3 regions of the Serratia sp. NA_13 genome follow, and region 3 is predicted to be linked to each of the others. Evidence: predicted binding sites of a transcription regulator. Region 3 holds the regulator's gene; each other region holds the start of a gene.
The links. Region 3 encodes LexA, which represses DNA repair genes until DNA is damaged. Its sites were predicted from a motif close to TNCTGTATGTACATACAGNA; they were not measured.
Positions count from the first base shown of each region.

Region 1: the regulator LexA is predicted to act here: its motif matches at 1,951-1,970, upstream of mutH (DNA mismatch repair endonuclease MutH).
Region 2: the regulator LexA is predicted to act here: its motif matches at 2,303-2,322, upstream of rmuC (DNA recombination protein RmuC).

Region 1 covers NZ_JBQZFV010000010.1:101,013-106,704, reverse strand. Annotated here, with positions in the region: gene ptsP (phosphoenolpyruvate--protein phosphotransferase) at 1-766, opposite strand, end outside; gene rppH (RNA pyrophosphohydrolase) at 779-1,306, opposite strand; gene mutH (DNA mismatch repair endonuclease MutH) at 2,003-2,689, shown strand; gene ACUTSU_RS15020 (TerC family protein) at 2,785-3,501, shown strand; gene ACUTSU_RS15015 (YgdI/YgdR family lipoprotein) at 3,670-3,888, shown strand; gene ACUTSU_RS15010 (NADP(H)-dependent aldo-keto reductase) at 4,087-5,127, shown strand; gene lplT (lysophospholipid transporter LplT) at 5,168-5,692, opposite strand, start outside.
Region 2 covers NZ_JBQZFV010000011.1:18,107-23,798, forward strand. Annotated here, with positions in the region: gene ubiE (bifunctional demethylmenaquinone methyltransferase/2-methoxy-6-polyprenyl-1,4-benzoquinol methylase UbiE) at 1-609, opposite strand, end outside; gene rmuC (DNA recombination protein RmuC) at 689-2,236, opposite strand; gene ACUTSU_RS15490 (DedA family protein) at 2,377-2,907, opposite strand; gene ACUTSU_RS15495 (tyrosine-protein phosphatase) at 2,995-3,777, opposite strand; gene udp (uridine phosphorylase) at 3,948-4,709, opposite strand; gene ACUTSU_RS15505 (dienelactone hydrolase family protein) at 5,415-5,692, shown strand, end outside.
Region 3 covers NZ_JBQZFV010000005.1:52,895-58,586, forward strand. Annotated here, with positions in the region: gene plsB (glycerol-3-phosphate 1-O-acyltransferase PlsB) at 1-1,742, opposite strand, end outside; gene ACUTSU_RS10035 (diacylglycerol kinase) at 1,892-2,260, shown strand; gene lexA (transcriptional repressor LexA) at 2,383-2,991, shown strand; gene dinF (MATE family efflux transporter DinF) at 3,284-4,648, shown strand; gene ACUTSU_RS10050 (CsbD family protein) at 4,932-5,141, shown strand; gene zur (zinc uptake transcriptional repressor Zur) at 5,251-5,692, opposite strand, start outside.

The DNA of each region.
Region 1 (5,692 bases), on a different contig from region 3:
GCTTGAGGCGAGCATCGTTGAGCAGGTGAGAGTAAAGATCGAAGATCGCCGCGCTCTCTTTTTGCGAGCTGGCGGCAAAGCGCTTGCTGAAACGGCGGAATTCCGCACCGGCTTCTTCAAGTGCCTGAGTCAGGCGTTCGCGTTCGCTGGCGGTATCGAGCGTCGAGGCTTTGTAAACCTGGTCGAGAGACGGCTGACTGCTGTCCTGCCAACCTTCCGCTACGGCGACGCCCGGCGATGCCGCCAGTGCACGAATGCGCGTCTGACGATACTGGCCAAAAATGGCGTTAAGCTGTGACTGCAAGAGGATCCCGGCCATTTGTGTGGCCAGGGTCACCATGAAGGATTCTTCGCTTTCGTCAAACTGGCGCAGCTCACGCTGCTGCACCACCAATACCCCCAGCAACTGGCGACGATGAATGATCGGCACGCCGAGGAAGGATCGGAAACGATCCTCTTTCACCTGGGGAATGTATTTGAAGCTGGGGTGGCTCTGCGCGTCTGCCAGGTTAATCGGCTCCGCAAGGCGTCCGACCAATCCGACAATGCCTTCATCAAATGCCAGTGCGATAGCGCGCCCACGCGGTTTTTTTAACCCGCGTGTCGCCATCAGGTAATAGCAGCGGCGGTCGTTGTCCGCCAGGTAGATGGAACAGACTTCTGTATCCATTGCCAGACAGGTTTCATTGACCAAAAGATCCAGCGCATCTGTCAGGCTGGCCGCCGCGGCCACCTTCTCAACAATTTCTCGCAAGCGCGTGAGCATAGTCGGCTTAACTTAACCTCTCTTCCGGCGATAAGCGGGGGTCTGCCGCTGTGCTGCCTGCTCCTGCATCGGCATCACGGTGACGGCGAATTCTTTCATCACCCGGCGGTAAACGTCGCGTTTGAACGACACCACCTGGCGCACCGGATACCAAAAACTCACCCAGCGCCAGCCGTCAAACTCCGGCGTGCTGCTGCGTTGCATATTGATATCAGCGTCATTGCACATTAACTGCAACAGAAACCATTTCTGCTTTTGGCCGATACAAACCGGCTTTGTGTCCCAACGCACCAAACGTTTTGGCAATTTATAGCGCAACCAGTTGCGGGTTGAGGCCAGGATACGGACATCCTTTTTACTCAGTCCCACTTCTTCGAACAGCTCACGGTACATTGCCTGTTCTGCGGTTTCACCAGGGTTAATCCCACCTTGGGGAAACTGCCAGGAGTGTTGACCGTAACGGCGAGCCCACAGGACTTGCCCCTGACGATTACAGATTACGATACCAACATTCGGGCGGTAGCCATCATCATCGATCACCGGACTACCTCGATAAGCTTAAATTCGCATAGATACCCTGATTGTTTCACACAAGCTACAGGCGGTAAACCACTGCTTTGCGGCGCTGCAAACCGGATAACATTGGGATAACTCACAGATAATGGCAAAGTTATAAACATGCGGAAGGATTTACACCGGGTTTTATTCACTTTTTCTGTGGATAGGTATGTGAAGAACTCAAGGGATAAGCCGGTAAAACTCTGGTGAGCCTAAAAACCCCGGAAATATAAAAATCAAATTAAATATTTAAAAACATATACATATACAACCCTAAGCAGCCCTACACAGAGCCAAAACGTGATCTATGTCCGTTTAGGATCTTACCCTGGTGAAAGATCCACCAACGTCGTTTTTATCCACAGATTATCCGTATGAGTTACGCACAAAACGGACAATTTCGCAAAAAAGTGCCTGCGTCAAGGCTGTAAATCGAACCAGTGATCGGTAAAAATTTGGGTTATCCCATAAATCTGTGGATAAATAGGTGTAAGATCCTGTTTATTGTCGGTGGCTACAGGTGCACAAGCGTCAGTCGGAATTTTTCCTTTACCGGGGGGGAGAGAAAAAGTCATGGAAAATCATGCTACTATTATTCTTTTCCCCAGTCCTTTCCGGCCAAAGTTCTCTGTGGACAAATACAGTACGTTTTTCAACCAAATCTAACAGGCTTGTATTATGGCGTTTTTCTCTCCTTTGCCCCCTCCTCCAGAAAACGAACAACAGCTGTTTGAAAGAGCACAACGGCTTGCCGGCTGTCATCTGGGCGAACTGGCCGAAGGTGCGCGGTTGGCTATCCCCAGGGATCTGAAACGTGATAAAGGCTGGGTTGGCATGCTGCTGGAGCAGTATCTTGGTGCCATGGCGGGCAGCAAACCGGAACAGGATTTCCCCGAGCTGGGCATCGAGCTAAAAACCATCCCGATAGACGCCGCCGGCAAACCGCTGGAAACCACCTTCGTCTGCGTAGCCCCCTTAACCGGCAACAGCGGTGTCACCTGGGCCAGCAGTCATGTACGCCATAAGCTGGCGCGGGTGCTGTGGATCCCGGTAGAAGGCGAGCGACAAATCCCGTTGGCGCAGCGCCGTATCGGCTCACCGCTGTTGTGGAGCCCAAACGCCGAAGAAGAAGAGATGCTGCGCCGCGACTGGGAGGAACTGATGGATTTGATCGTGCTCGGCCACGTAGAGCGGATCACCGCCCGCCACGGTGAAGTGCTGCAACTGCGTCCCAAAGCCGCCAACAGTAAGGCCCTGACCGAAGCTATCGGCGAACAGGGTCAGCCAATCCTTACATTGCCGCGCGGCTTTTATCTGAAAAAAAGCTTCACCGGCGCATTATTGGCAAGACATTTCTTAGTTTGACCCCTTTTGTTTAGGTGGCGTTTAGCTAACAGTGTCGCTGTCTCAATAAACGCGTATAATTCAGCCTTTGTTTTTTATTAAGGTGTGGCTCGACAATGTTTGAGTGGATTATGGATCCCAATGCCTGGTTAGCGTTAGGTACGCTGACCATTCTTGAGATCATTCTGGGTATCGATAACATCATTTTCCTTTCGCTGGTGGTGTCCAAGCTACCGAAAGCGCAGCAGAACAAGGCTCGCCGCATCGGGCTGGCCGGCGCAATGATAATGCGTCTGGGGCTGCTGGCCTCTATCGCCTGGGTGATCCGTCTGACCCACCCGCTGTTTAGCATCATGGACCACAGTATCTCGGCACGCGATCTGATCCTGCTGCTGGGTGGGCTGTTCCTGATTTGGAAAGCCAGTAAAGAGATCCATGAAACCATCGAAGGTTCAGAGGAAGAACACAACACGAAGGTGCACGGCTTCTTTGGCGCCATCGTGCAGATTATGCTGCTGGATATTATTTTCAGCCTGGACTCGGTGATTACCGCGGTAGGCCTGTCCGACCATCTGTTTATTATGATGGCGGCGGTGGTGATTGCCGTTGGCGTCATGATGTTTGCCGCCCGACCTATTGGCGAGTTCGTTAACCGCCACCCTTCGGTGAAAATGCTGGCGTTGGCGTTCCTGATCCTGGTGGGCTTCACCCTGATGCTGGAAAGCTTCCAGATACATGTACCGAAAGGCTATATCTATTTTGCGATGTTCTTCTCAATGTCGGTCGAAGCACTCAACCTGATGCGCAGCAAGAAAAATACCGTCTCTGAATAATTCCCCACGGGAGTGCGCGCCAGCCACTCCCGTTATTATTTTCTGCAGCCCTGTTTCAATGTCACTTTCCCTTATCAAGATAAAGATTTATCCGAAACACGACGCATACATATTTTGCTAATCTTAAAAGAAGCTTCTTTTTTGCATATATAACTGAGGATCCGCAGGATGAAAAAGTGGGTAATGGCAGTGTCTGCGTTGATCATCGCCGCCGGTTTGGCGGGATGTTCCAGCGATTACGTGATGGCAACCAAAGACGGCAATATGATCCTGACTCAGGGTAAGCCGGAGATTGATAAAGATACCGGCCTGATCAGCTATAAAGATGAAAAAGGCAACAGCCGCCAAATCAACGGCGATCAGGTTTCACAGGTTATCGAACGTTAAACTCCCCGTCGGCTATCGCTCTCGTATTGCGTGATAGCCTTCCCCGCACTTAATCCACTTCCCCCATCTTCTCGGCTTGGTTATAGTCGGCAAAGGCGATATCACCGCCTTGCGGGTTGTTTGCCACAGCCTGCCATTTGGCTCCTGTTTCACCGGGCGGTTCAGCCCGTAAGCGCTAACATGAAAGGAAGGCCGTTAATGCAATACCACCGTATTCCCCACAGTTCTTTAGAAGTGAGCGTGCTGGGACTGGGCACCATGACCTTTGGCGAACAGAACAGTGAAGCCGATGCCCATGCGCAACTCGACTATGCATTAGCCGCTGGCGTCAACCTGATCGACACCGCAGAGATGTACCCGGTACCGCCTCGTCCTGAAACCCAGGGGCTGACCGAGCAATACATCGGCAGTTGGATCAAGGCACGCGGCAACCGTGAGAAGCTAGTGCTGGCCAGCAAGATTGCCGGGCCGGTGCGCGGCACCGACAGCAGCATTCGCCCACAGCAGGCGCTGGATCGCAAAAATATTCGTGTCGCGCTGGATGCCAGCCTGAAACGACTCAACACCGATTATCTCGATCTCTACCAACTGCACTGGCCACAACGTCCAACCAACTACTTCGGCAAGCTCAATTATCAATACACCGACGATAAAGCTACCGTTACGCTGCTGGAAACTCTGGAAGCGCTGACCGAACAGGTGCGTGCCGGTAAAATCCGCTATATCGGGGTGTCTAACGAAACGCCATGGGGCGTAATGCGTTACCTGCAACTGGCTGAAAAACACGAGTTGCCGCGTATCGTTTCGATTCAAAATCCCTATAGCCTGCTGAACCGCAGTTTTGAGATTGGCCTGGCGGAGATCAGCCAGCACGAAGGGGTAGAACTGTTGGCCTATTCCAGCCTGGCATTCGGCACCCTGAGCGGCAAGTATCTCAACGGTGCCAAACCGGCCGGTGCGCGCAACACGTTATTCACGCGCTTTAACCGCTACTCTGCGCCACAAACTCAGTTGGCGATTGCCGAGTATGTCGCATTAGCTAAAAAGCACGGGTTGGATCCGTCGCAGATGGCACTGGCGTTTGTGCGCCAGCAGCCGTTCGTTGCCAGTACTCTGCTGGGTGCAACCACGCTGGAACAGCTGAAAACCAACATCGACAGTTTCGATGTGGTATTGAATGAAGACGTACTGCAGGCGTTGGAAGAGATCCACACCCGCTTTACTATTCCGGCACCATAAAAACACGGGGCGCAGTTCAAAACCGCGCCCCGTTCGTTATTTATTTTGCCCACCGCTGCGACAGCCACAGCGCGCTAATCGCCAGCGCAAACACTACGCCAAAACCAATCCCCACGCCGACCACCGGCACACTGACTTTAACGGCCAGCGAATACAATCCGAGCATCAGCAACATGGCGGTGTTCTCCCCCAGGTTCTGTACCGCGATCGCATTGCCCGCCCCCACCGAATTTTTGCCCCGTTCCTGCAACAGCGCATTCAGCGGTACCACAAAAAAGCCGCCCAATACACCGATAATCAACAACAGCGCATAAGCGTTAAACAGAGTGGTTTGCAGCGCGAATATCGCCACCGCCACGCCGATCAGGATCCCGGCAGGCATGCAGCGCTTCACCGTCTCCAGCGTGACGAAACGCGCGGCAGCCCCGGCGCCTATCACTATCCCGACTGCCACCATCGCATTGAGCAACGTCGGCGTAGCGTTGTCAGCAATACCGAGTGCCACCGGCACCCACAGCACCAACAGGAAGCGCAGCGTGACCCCGGCCCCCCAGAACAGGCTGGT
Region 2 (5,692 bases), on a different contig from region 3:
TTCCGGATCCTTCACCACCAGCTCACCGATTTTCGGCAGCACGTGGAACGAGTAAGCGTCATAGGCTTTACTTAACGGCGCCAGCAGCGGTTTGGAGAACTCCAGCACCAGCAAACGGCCGCCCGGCTTAAGCACGCGGAACATGGAACGCAGCGCTTTGTCCTTGTCGGTCACGTTACGCAGGCCGAAGGAAATGGTAATGCAGTCAAAATAGTTATCCGGGAACGGCAGCGCCTCGGCATTGGCCTGCACATAGTTGACGTTGCCAATAATGCCGCGGTCACGCAGCTTCTCGCGCCCCATCTTCAGCATGGAATCGTTAATGTCCGCCAGTACCACCTGCCCCTGCTCGCCGACCATGCGGGAGAACTTGGCGGCCAGGTCACCGGTACCACCGGCCAGATCCAACACCCGCTGCCCACGGCGAACGCCGCTGCAGTCAATGGTAAAACGCTTCCAGATTCGGTGGATACCAAACGACATCAGGTCGTTCATCACGTCATACTTTGCAGCTACCGAATGAAAAACGTCTGCCACCATGGCCTGCTTCTCGTCTCTAGCTACGGTGCGAAAACCGAAGTCGGTGGTTTCCTGCGGTTGATCTGCCATTGTCCTGCCTGCTATTCAGTCAATTTAGTGTGGATGAGTGTACCAGAACCCTACGCAATACCCCACCTCGCCGCAGCTGTCATGCCTGCGATGCGGAGCGGGGTTCCTCTGCGGAGTCGTCGTCTTCCGCCCCGGGCAACGCGTCAACTTCATCAAGGCCCGCCGTCTCGAATTCTTCATCATGCTGCGCACTGGCCTGCTGAGCCAGCAGCGGGTTAATCGGTCTTTTCACCTCAACCCCCAACGCGCGGAACCCCTCGGTCTGGCCAATAAGATTACCACGGCCTTCGCTCAGTTTATTCATCGCCTGGCGATAACTCCCCTGGGCCTTGTCCAGGCTCTGCCCCAGCGCCGACATGTCGTCAACAAACAGCCGCATTTTGTCATACAACCGCGCCGCTCTGTCGGCAATGCGTTGGGCATTCTGGCTTTGATGCTCATAGCGCCAAAGGTTGGTGATGGTACGCAACGCCACCAGCAAGGTGGTCGGACTGACCAGCATGATATTGTGTTTGAGCGCTTCGCTGATCAGCTCCGGTTCACGGTCAATGGCCAACAGGAAAGCCGGCTCGACCGGAATAAACATCAGTACGTAGTCCAGCGAACGCAAGCCGGGCAACTGCTGGTAATCCTTGCGGCCCAACAGGCGGATATGGCCACGCAGCGAGCCAATATGCTCACTCAGCGCCGCCTCGCGTTCCACTTCATCTTCACTGTTGAAGTAACGTTCATAGGCCACCAGCGACATTTTCGCATCGATGACCACGTCCTTCCCCTGCGGCAAACGAACAATGACGTCGGGCTGCATACGGCTCTGATGATCCAGCCGCACATTGACCTGGGTTTCGTATTCGTGCCCTTCACGCAGGCCGGAGGCCTCCAGTACCCGACTTAACACCACCTCACCCCAGTTACCCTGAGTTTTATTATCCCCTTTCAGGGCCTTGGTGAGGTTAATCGCCTCGCGCGCCATTTGTGCATTGAGCTGCTGCAGGTTACGTATTTCGTGAGTCAGCGTATGGCGTTCACGCGCTTCCTGGCCAAAACTGTCCTGCACCTGGCGGCGGAATCCATCAAGTTGCTCACGCAGCGGCAGTAACAGGCGGTCCAGACTTTGCTTATTCTGCTCGTCAACCTTGCGCCCGCTGTGTTCAAAAATGCGGTTGGCCAAATTTTCAAATTGGGTGGTGAGGCGCTGTTCACTGTTAATCAGCAGACGCTGTTTCTCTTCTGCCGCCATACGGGTTTCTTCCAGACGGATAGTCACCTCACGCAGCTCGGCCTCCTGAGCGCTGTTAACCTCACGCTGGGCGCGTAGTTCCTGATTCAGTAACTCGCATTCGTTGCGCCAGTGATTGAGCTGTTGAAGTTTTTCGTGCCCGGCAGCCAGCTGGCTGTGCAAATTACGCAGTTCCAGATCGGTTTGCCGCATTTGTTGTTCATTACGCTGCAGCGTTTCTTGCCGGGCTGCTGTTTCCTGCTGCGCCTGTTGCAGCGATTGTTCCAGCAGACGTAGCTCGGTTTCATGCTGTGCATGCGTCTGCTGCACGCGCAGACTGGCAATTAGCCAGCCCAGCAGCAGGCCAATTGCCACCCCGCCCATACCGTAAACCAAACTGGTATCCACCCTGCCTCCTGTTACACCTGATCGTTCCGGCGTTTTATGCGCCTGTTGCCCGTCACGTTAAGGGGATGCTGTATGGATGTCCAGTCTGTTTTTACCTCGACGGCGCAAAATTGCGAAACGCTACGCAAGTCAGACCAGAACTAGCCAAACCACTGGCTTAACCACTTGATGCCAAACGCCCCCGGCGCGAGCATGCCGAACGCCCAGATCATCGCCGAAGTAATATTCGCTACCTGGAAATAACGTTGGGGCATGCCGCAAATGCCACCGACCAACGGCACCACGGCACGCAACGGGCCGAAGAAGCGACCGATGAAAATGCCCAGTACGCCCCAGCGTTCAAAAAACGCATGGCCACGCGTGAGTAGCTGTGGATTGCGGGAAAGGGGCCACATATGTGCCACCCGGTCTTGGTAGTGATAGCCAATCCAGTAAGAGAGCCAGTCGCCGAAAAAGGCCCCGGCAGCAGCAGCGGCCCAGATAGGCCAGAATGCAATGCCGCTTTCGCCGATCAAGGCTCCCAGCGCCAGCAAAATCACCGTGGCCGGCAACAGCAGCGACAGGAACGCCAACGATTCGCCGAACGCCAGGAAGAAAATAATCGGGATGGCCCAGGCTTCATGCTGCCGCACGGTGTCGCTGACCCAGTGGATAATGTCATTGAGGCTCAATATGGGCTCCTGATGCGGGATTTATGGTCCCAAGGATACGCAATGCCGGCCGGGGCCGATTAAACCCCGGCTAAACACCCGTGCAGTTTACTCGAGGTAAAACGCCTGCAACACTTCACGCTGATTTTGGCCCAGGCCGTACTCGGCTTCCAGCCAGCGATCGGTTGAACCGTATTGGTCACGGATGCAGCTCAGGGCGGTCATCAGGAATTCTTCACGGGCGCTGAGCACGTAGGTAAATTGCCCCAGTGCCGGGGCGCTCAGGCGAATCGACAATTGATCCAGCATCTGCTCGCGGAAGGTCGCCAGCGTGGTTTCGGTCAGTAGGTAATCTTCCACTACCGTCGCCTCATCCGCTCCCAGAGCAAACAACACCAGCGCCGATCCTATCCCGGTGCGGTCTTTACCTACCGCGCAGTGCTGGACGATGGCTCCGTTATCGACATTGCTCAGCAATTGGACCAACTGTTTATACGCCGCATTACCGAAAGGCAACCGACGGTACAGTTCCAGCATAAAAGCCTGAGCGTCGAAGCCGGCCAACGTATCACTGGTCAACTTTTCCAGATTGGCATTCACTTCATTGCTCAACGGGTTGGCTGGGAAATGATGGTAATCGGCACCACTCCACAGGATGTCTGGCTTGGCCTGAACTTCATCGGCATCCCGGTAATCGAGTACCGAACGCACCGGCACACCGGCCAGGAAGGTGCAGTCGTCTTCGGTCAGACGCTCCAGTGAACCGGACCGGAACAACAAACCGCGCTTGATACGGCGGCCGTCGGCGACACTGTTTCCGCCAAGATCGCGAAAGTTAATGCCGCCATCAAGCGGCGCCAATGAAGGGTGAAGCAGGATCTGGGCAGTCATAGACGTCCTCGTGGTTATTGTCTGTAAAACGCAACCTGAGAGCAGCGGAAAAACCGGGCTCAGCGGATAAAGAGGCGGCCAGAAAGATGGCGCTGATGAGATTAACCGTAACAGATTACGGCTGAATGGAGAAACGGGCCGCGTCGGCGCCCCGTCGAACTACGAGATAATTACAGCAGGCGGCGCGCCGCATCAACTACGATCTGCACCGCTTTGCTTTCAGTGTTTTTCATAGTTTCTGCGTTCGGGATTTCCTGCTGGGTGCGGTTAACAATCACACCGGCAACCATACCGGCACGCAGGCCCTGGCTGGCACACATGGTCAGCAAGGTAGCGGACTCCATTTCATAGTTCATCACGCCCATCGACTGCCATTCTTCCATCGAGCCTTTGAAGCGGCTGACAACGCGGCCGGAGAAGGTATCGTAACGTTCCTGGCCAGGGTAGAAGGTATCGGAAGAGGCGGTCACGCCAATGTGCGTGGTGGCACCGGCAGCCTTGGCGGCTTCGACCAGTGCCGTGGTACAGGCAAAGTCGGCCACGGCCGGGAACTCCATCGGGGCGAAATGCAGGCTGGCACCGTCAAGGCGAACCGCCGCGGTGGTGACCAGGACATCGCCAACATTGATGTTCGACTGGATCGCACCGGTGGTGCCGATACGCAGGAAGGTACGGATCCCCAATTGCGCCAGTTCTTCAACGGCAATAGAGGTAGACGGGCCGCCGATGCCGGTAGAGCAGACGATCACCGCCTTGCCGTCCAGCTCTGCGCGCCAGGAAGTAAATTCACGATGGGAAGCCAGATGCACCGGATTTTCCATCAGCTTGGCAATTTTCTCTACGCGCTGTGGATCGCCAGGAACGATGGCAAGCTGGGCCCCTTGTAAATCGTTTTTAGTGAGGCCGAGATGAAAAACGTCAGATTGGGACATGCGAGACTCCTCATGGATCATGTTTATTGGGAGGAACAAAAAAGTACTCTACTGAAAATTGCCATTCAATTTCGTGACAACCATCACTATGAATAAAGAAACAGAATGCAATCTACATATCTTTTGTGATTGAAGTCACAAAAAAAACCAGAAGCTACAATGGTCATCTCAGATGCCCCAAGTCTAGTCGACAAAATGCACCGCCGTTGTTCAATGCCGTTGTTGAGCGCAAGGCTGATTTCCTGATGAAACTATTGACACCGCCACAGAAAATAACCTTATTTTATCGGTGACTTAGCCACAATAAAGGGAGCTAACGCACCTTATGGTATTAATGCAGGTCAACATGCGTAATAGCATGATAAAAAGGCAACAAAAATGCGCTACAACCAGATAATTATTCGTTTTTATATACCCTATAGCTTTCAAGTTGCAGCTAGGCGGCTAGCTCGCTCATCCCCAGGCGCTTACTCAAGTAAGTAACTGGGGTGACAAATCTGCCAGGAGCAGATTTGAACGCTGCTTGCAGCGGCCCCGATGGGGTGTGGCCCATGGACGGGCCACATATCTGAGTGCAGATAACAACGCTGCAACTTGAAAGATGACGGGTATAGACTTGGCCGAAAATGCTCCATCCGGAGCCAATAACGGGTAATCTTTCCTATAGTTAATCTCAGCGCTTTTCTCGATTGCACGGAGACCGCAATGAAAACCGATCAAGTGATGACATTAAAACAGGCTCAGGGGGGATTCACCCCGGCCGTTACACCCTTGGCTGCTTCAACCATTCTCACCGATGAACAAGGCATTCATGCCGGGGAAACCACTATTCCCTCGCAGGGTGACAATCTGCCGGCCTATATCGCCAAACCTGCAGATAGCAGCGGCCCCTTCCCGGTGGTGCTGGTGGTACAAGAGATTTTTGGCGTGCATGAGCACATTCAGGATGTCTGTCGTCGCCTGGCCAAACAGGGCTATCTGGC
Region 3 (5,692 bases):
ATGTTCAGCGCGTGGTCCAGCAGCTCATCCGGCGTCTGGGTGGGTACGGTAACGTCACCGGCATAAGGCACATTGCGCATCAGTTGCAGGTAGCACTCCAACTGCTCAAGCAACTGCTCACGGGTCAGCGAACGCTGACGTGAGGCCAGCAGCGCCGTGGAACACAGGTTCATGGCGTTGGCGGCGGCGGCATTGTTGATACGCACCATAATCTTGGCCGCCAAATCGTTGACCGTCGGCGTTAACCAGCTTGGGCGCTGGGCTTCGATCGGGTCAATGGATTCGCGCCACTGTGGCACATTCTGGTTCAGATAAGCGGTCAACGGCAGTGGATCACCGAAGTTGACGTAACCTTGGCCGAGATTGCGCAGCTTACGCAGGCCGCGCAGCATCTGCAGCAGGCTCTCTTTTTCCTTGGTCGCGCCACGCAACTCTTTGGCGTAGGTGCCCACTTCCATTACGTGTTCGTAACCGATGTAAATCGGCACCAGGGTGATAGGACGGCTACCGCCGCGCAGCATCGCCTGAATGGTCATCGACAGGGTGCCGGTCTTCGGCTCCAGCAAACGTCCGGTGCGGGAACGGCCGCCTTCAACAAAGTATTCCACCGAGTAACCGCGGGTAAACAGCTCGCCGAGGTATTCACGGAATACCGTCGAGTACAGCTTGTTGCCTTTGAAAGTACGGCGAATAAAGAAAGCACCCAGGCGACGGAAAATCGGCCCAGCCGGCCAGAAGTTGAGATTGATACCGGCAGCAATGTGCGGCGGGACCAGCCCCTGGTGATACAGCACGTAGGACAGCAGCAGGTAGTCCATGTGGCTGCGGTGGCAGGGCACATAAACAATCTCGTGCCCGTCCTGCGCCAACTGACGCACGCGTTCGGCGTTAGTGACGTTGATGCCTTGATACAATCGGTTCCAGGTCCAGCTCAGCACGCGATCGGAAAGGCGCACCGTCTCGTAAGAGAAGTCGGCAGCGATCTCTTCCATCAGCGCAATGGCGTTCTGCTGGGCTTTTTCGTGGGAGATTTTCTTGCTGCGCGCTTCGTCTTCGACCGCTTTTTCGATCGCCTTGGACGCCAACAACTTGTTGAACAGGTCCTGACGGGCAGGTAGGCTTGGGCCGACGGCGGCCAGACGCTGACGCGAGAAGTGCATGCGTGCTACGCGAGCCAGTTTCTGCGCAATGATTTTGTCCGTACCGTGCTCGGTGGCCATGCGGCGTAGCGAAACGGTATTGGAAAAACGGACAAAGCTGTCGCGGCCGAGCCACAGCACGGCGAAGAATTTCTGCACGCCGTTCAGCAGACGCAGATGTGGGGTACCATGACCTTCGCGCCCTGGAGAGCGGCCGAACATCACCGAAACCGGCAGCATCTGAATGTCGAGATCCGGATTACTGCGGTGCAGATCCAGATAGTCGTGGAACAGCTTTACCGACTCTTCTTTCGGCGTGTAGTAGCGGAATACGCGCGGCCCGTCGTGAATAAACACGTGGCTTGGCAGCACGGTGCCGTCTATCTCCAGCGGATCGAGGGGATCGGGCAGATCTTGCGCCAGGCACTGGGTGCGCAGCGTCAGCAAATCCGCCTTGGAATTATAAGGTAAAACATACAAAATCGGCCGTGAGGGATCCAACCCTAACTCCGTGACCGGATCTGAAGGGATAACCTTACTTCTTACCAACAGTTTAAGTGGTAAATTCAATAGTTTATAATAAATTTTACGCCAACCTGACATAACAACGTGAAGCCTCTTGTTAGCAATGCGCCGCAAGCATACCAGAAACCGGGTAGCAGATCTGTGGTGTTGGAAAACCGTGAGCCGGGAGAGTTTCCTGGCCTAGACTGTTTAATTATGACTTATCTCTGCTAAAGGCACTCAAAAACATGGCAAACCAAGCAACCGGCCTGACCCGTATTATTAAAGCCGCCGGCTACTCTTATAAAGGCTTTTCCGCTGCCTGGCAGCACGAAGCGGCATTCCGCCAGGAATTGGTGGCGACCGTGCTGGCTATCATACTGGCGATTTGGCTGGACGTAGGTGCGATAGCGCGCATTTTACTGATCGGATCTGTGCTGTTGGTGATGATCGTCGAAATACTCAACAGCGCGATTGAGGCGATTGTCGATCGAGTGGGGACCGAGCATCACGAGCTTTCCGGTCGGGCAAAGGATATGGGCTCGGCGGCGGTCTCACTGGCGATTATTTTGGCGCTGTTCGTCTGGGGTTCGGTGCTGTGGCAGCACTTTGCCTGAGTGGCGGCATTGCATTGCGACCCGTGTCGCTAATCCCTGATTTTTATTCACTCTTCGGTTCCCAAGCTGCAGTTACCTGTATATACTCACAGCAAGACTGTATAAACAAACAGGGGGGCGGAATGAAAGCACTAACTACCAGACAGCAAGAGGTCTATGATCTGATTCGCGATCATATTTCGTCCACTGGCATGCCGCCAACGCGCGCCGAGATCGCCATGCGTCTGGGGTTCCGTTCGCCAAATGCCGCAGAAGAACATCTGAAAGCGCTGGCGCGTAAAGGCGTTATCGAGATTATCTCCGGCGCTTCGCGCGGCATTCGCCTGCTGATGGAAGATGAAGAGGGTTTACCGCTGATTGGCCGTGTCGCCGCCGGTGAGCCGCTGCTGGCGCAACAGCATATCGAAGGGCACTACAAGGTCGATCCTTCCCTGTTCAAACCGAGCGCAGATTTCCTGCTGCGGGTCAACGGCATGTCAATGCGTGACATCGGTATTCTCGACGGCGATCTGCTGGCAGTGCATAAAACTCAGGACGTGCGTAATGGCCAGGTGGTTGTGGCACGCATTGAAGATGAAGTCACGGTCAAACGCCTGAAAAAGCACGGTAACGTGGTTGAGCTGTTGCCGGAAAACAGTGAATTCCAGCCGATTGTGGTCGATCTGCGTCAGCAGAATTTCACCATTGAAGGTCTGGCGGTCGGTGTGATCCGCAATGGCGACTGGGTTTAATCCTCGCGCCTAAACATCGTCCTCTGATTCAAGTCGCCCCAGCTCTGGGGCGATGTCATATCTGATTCACTATATACCCTATAGCTTTCAAGTTGCAGCTAAGCGGCCAACTCGCTCATCCCCAGGCGCTTACTCAGGTAAGTAACTGGGGTGACAAATCTGCCGGGAGCAGATTTGAATGCTGCTCGCAGCGGCCCCAAAGGGGTGTGGCCCATGGACGGGCCACATAACTGAGTGCAGATAACAACACTGCAACTTGAAAGATGACGGGTATACACGGGAACATTTCACTATGCGCCTGCTTTCTGCCTTCACCAGCGATACCGATAAAGCCCTGTGGCGCCTTGCGCTGCCCATGATTTTCTCCAATATCACCGTGCCGCTGCTTGGGCTGGTGGATACCGCAGTGATCGGCCACCTCGACAGCCCTACCTATCTGGGGGGCGTAGCGGTTGGCTCCATGGCGACCAGCTTCCTGTTTATGCTGTTGCTGTTTCTGCGTATGAGTACCACCGGGCTGACCGCACAGGCGTTGGGGGCGCAAAATCCGCAGGGTCTGGCACGAGCCTTTATGCAGCCGTTGCTGCTGGCAGTGTTGGCTGGGGCGGCGATTGTGTTACTGCGCTATCCGCTGATTGAGTTGGCACTAAGAATCGTCGGTGGCGATGGGACGGTGCTGGAACAGGCTCGCTTATTCCTCGAGATCCGTTGGCTGAGTGCCCCGGCGGCACTGGCCAATATGGTTATCCTGGGTTGGTTGCTCGGGGTGCAATATGTGCGCGCACCGGTGATCCTGCTGATTGTCGGCAACCTGTTGAATATCGTATTGGATATCTGGCTGGTGATGGGACTGGGCTGGAACGTGCAGGGGGCCGCTACGGCGACTGCCATTTCTGAATATGCCACGCTGCTGTTGGGATTATGGCTGGCCTGGCGCGTGATGCGCATACGCGGCATTTCTGTGCCGATGCTGCGCCAAGCCTGGCGCGGTAATTTGCGGCGTCTGCTGGCGTTGAATCGCGACATTATGCTGCGTTCATTGCTGCTGCAACTGTGTTTTGCCTCGCTGACCATCTTCGGTGCCCGGCTTGGTGGCGAGGTGGTCGCGGTCAATGCGGTGCTGATGAATTTGCTGACCTTCACCGCTTATGCGCTGGACGGTTTTGCCTACGCGGTAGAGGCGCATTCGGGGCATGCCTATGGAGCCCGTGACGATAGCCAACTGCGCAAAGTATGGCGTGCGGCTTGTCGGCAAGCCTGTCTGGTGGCGTTGGGCTTTGGGCTGCTCTATGCCGTTGCCGGGCCGCAAATTATAGCGGCGTTGACCTCTTTACCGGAACTGCGCGCGCTGGCGAGCCACTATCTGCCGTGGCAGGTAGTGCTGCCATTGGTGGGAGTATGGTGCTATTTGTTGGACGGCATGTTTATTGGGGCCACCCGCGGCGCAGAAATGCGTAACAGCATGGCAGTAGCCGCCGCCGGTTATGGGCTGACGCTGTTTACCTTGCCTGTATTAGGCAACCATGGATTGTGGCTGGCGTTGGCGGTATTTCTTGCGTTACGTGGTCTTGCTCTCGGGTGGATTTGGCATTGCCACAGGGTGCGAGGGACCTGGTTTGCAGCGGATGTGGCGCAATCAAAAATGATTAATCATTAGTTTTATTTATATTTTAATTCATATTAAGTTACATTTTCTTGAGCGAAATTGTTTCCGCTTACTTGCTGTTATTTTGGTGTTTTTACTGTGTTTTATTGTTTTTGTGAATTTTTATCCTGAGTTTTTATTTTTTTCGCTATCTGTAGCTATAGTTAATCATGTGGCTGGCGGAATGAATTGGAACTGACAATCCTTTTATTCAGGTCAATTGACCGAAATAATTACTCAGTTAAGTCCGGCCACAGGCGTTTAAAACTGACTAATCACAGGTAACGGAGAGGTTATGAACAAAGATCAAGCCGACGGTAACTGGAAGCAGTTTAAAGGGAAAGTGAAGGAAAAGTGGGGCAAGCTGACCGATGACGATCTGACGGTCATTGAAGGGAAACGTGAACAGCTTGTCGGTAAAATTCAGGAACGTTACGGCTACCAGAAAGAGGCGGCCGAGAAAGAAGTTAAATCCTGGGAAGACCACAACAAGTATCGTTGGTAGCGCGCTGGGCCGCAGCGGATTGCGGCCACAAGCTACCTTTTAAAGGTCCGGCGTTTTTATCCCCTTGACGCTAAACCTGCAGGTACAAGGAAGTACCTGAAAACCCAACCTATTTCTTCTTGATGGCGATGCTGTGATCGTGTTCGCCGCAGTCATGCTTGCTGTCACAGGCTTCTACCTCAACGCACCCCGCACACAGGCCATGCGCCTCCACCACGTTATGGCGCAGAACAAAACCAGACTCCTTCGCCAGTTTCTGCAGTGTCTCTTCGACCCCTTCGGTAGTGCGTTCGGTCACCTGACCACAGCGATCGCAGATAAACAACGCGGAAGTATGCGTCGGCTGTTCGAAGTGATGGCACAGCACGTAGCTGTTGGCTGACTCCACCCGGTGAATAAAGCCTTGTTCCAGCAGGAAATCCAGTGCTCGGTACACCGTCGGTGGTTTGGCCTGAGGTTCGGCGACGCGCAGCAGATCCAGCAGATCGTAAGCGCTGATGGCACCGGGCTGCTGTGCCATCAGGCGTAACACTTCCAGCCGCTGCGGTGTC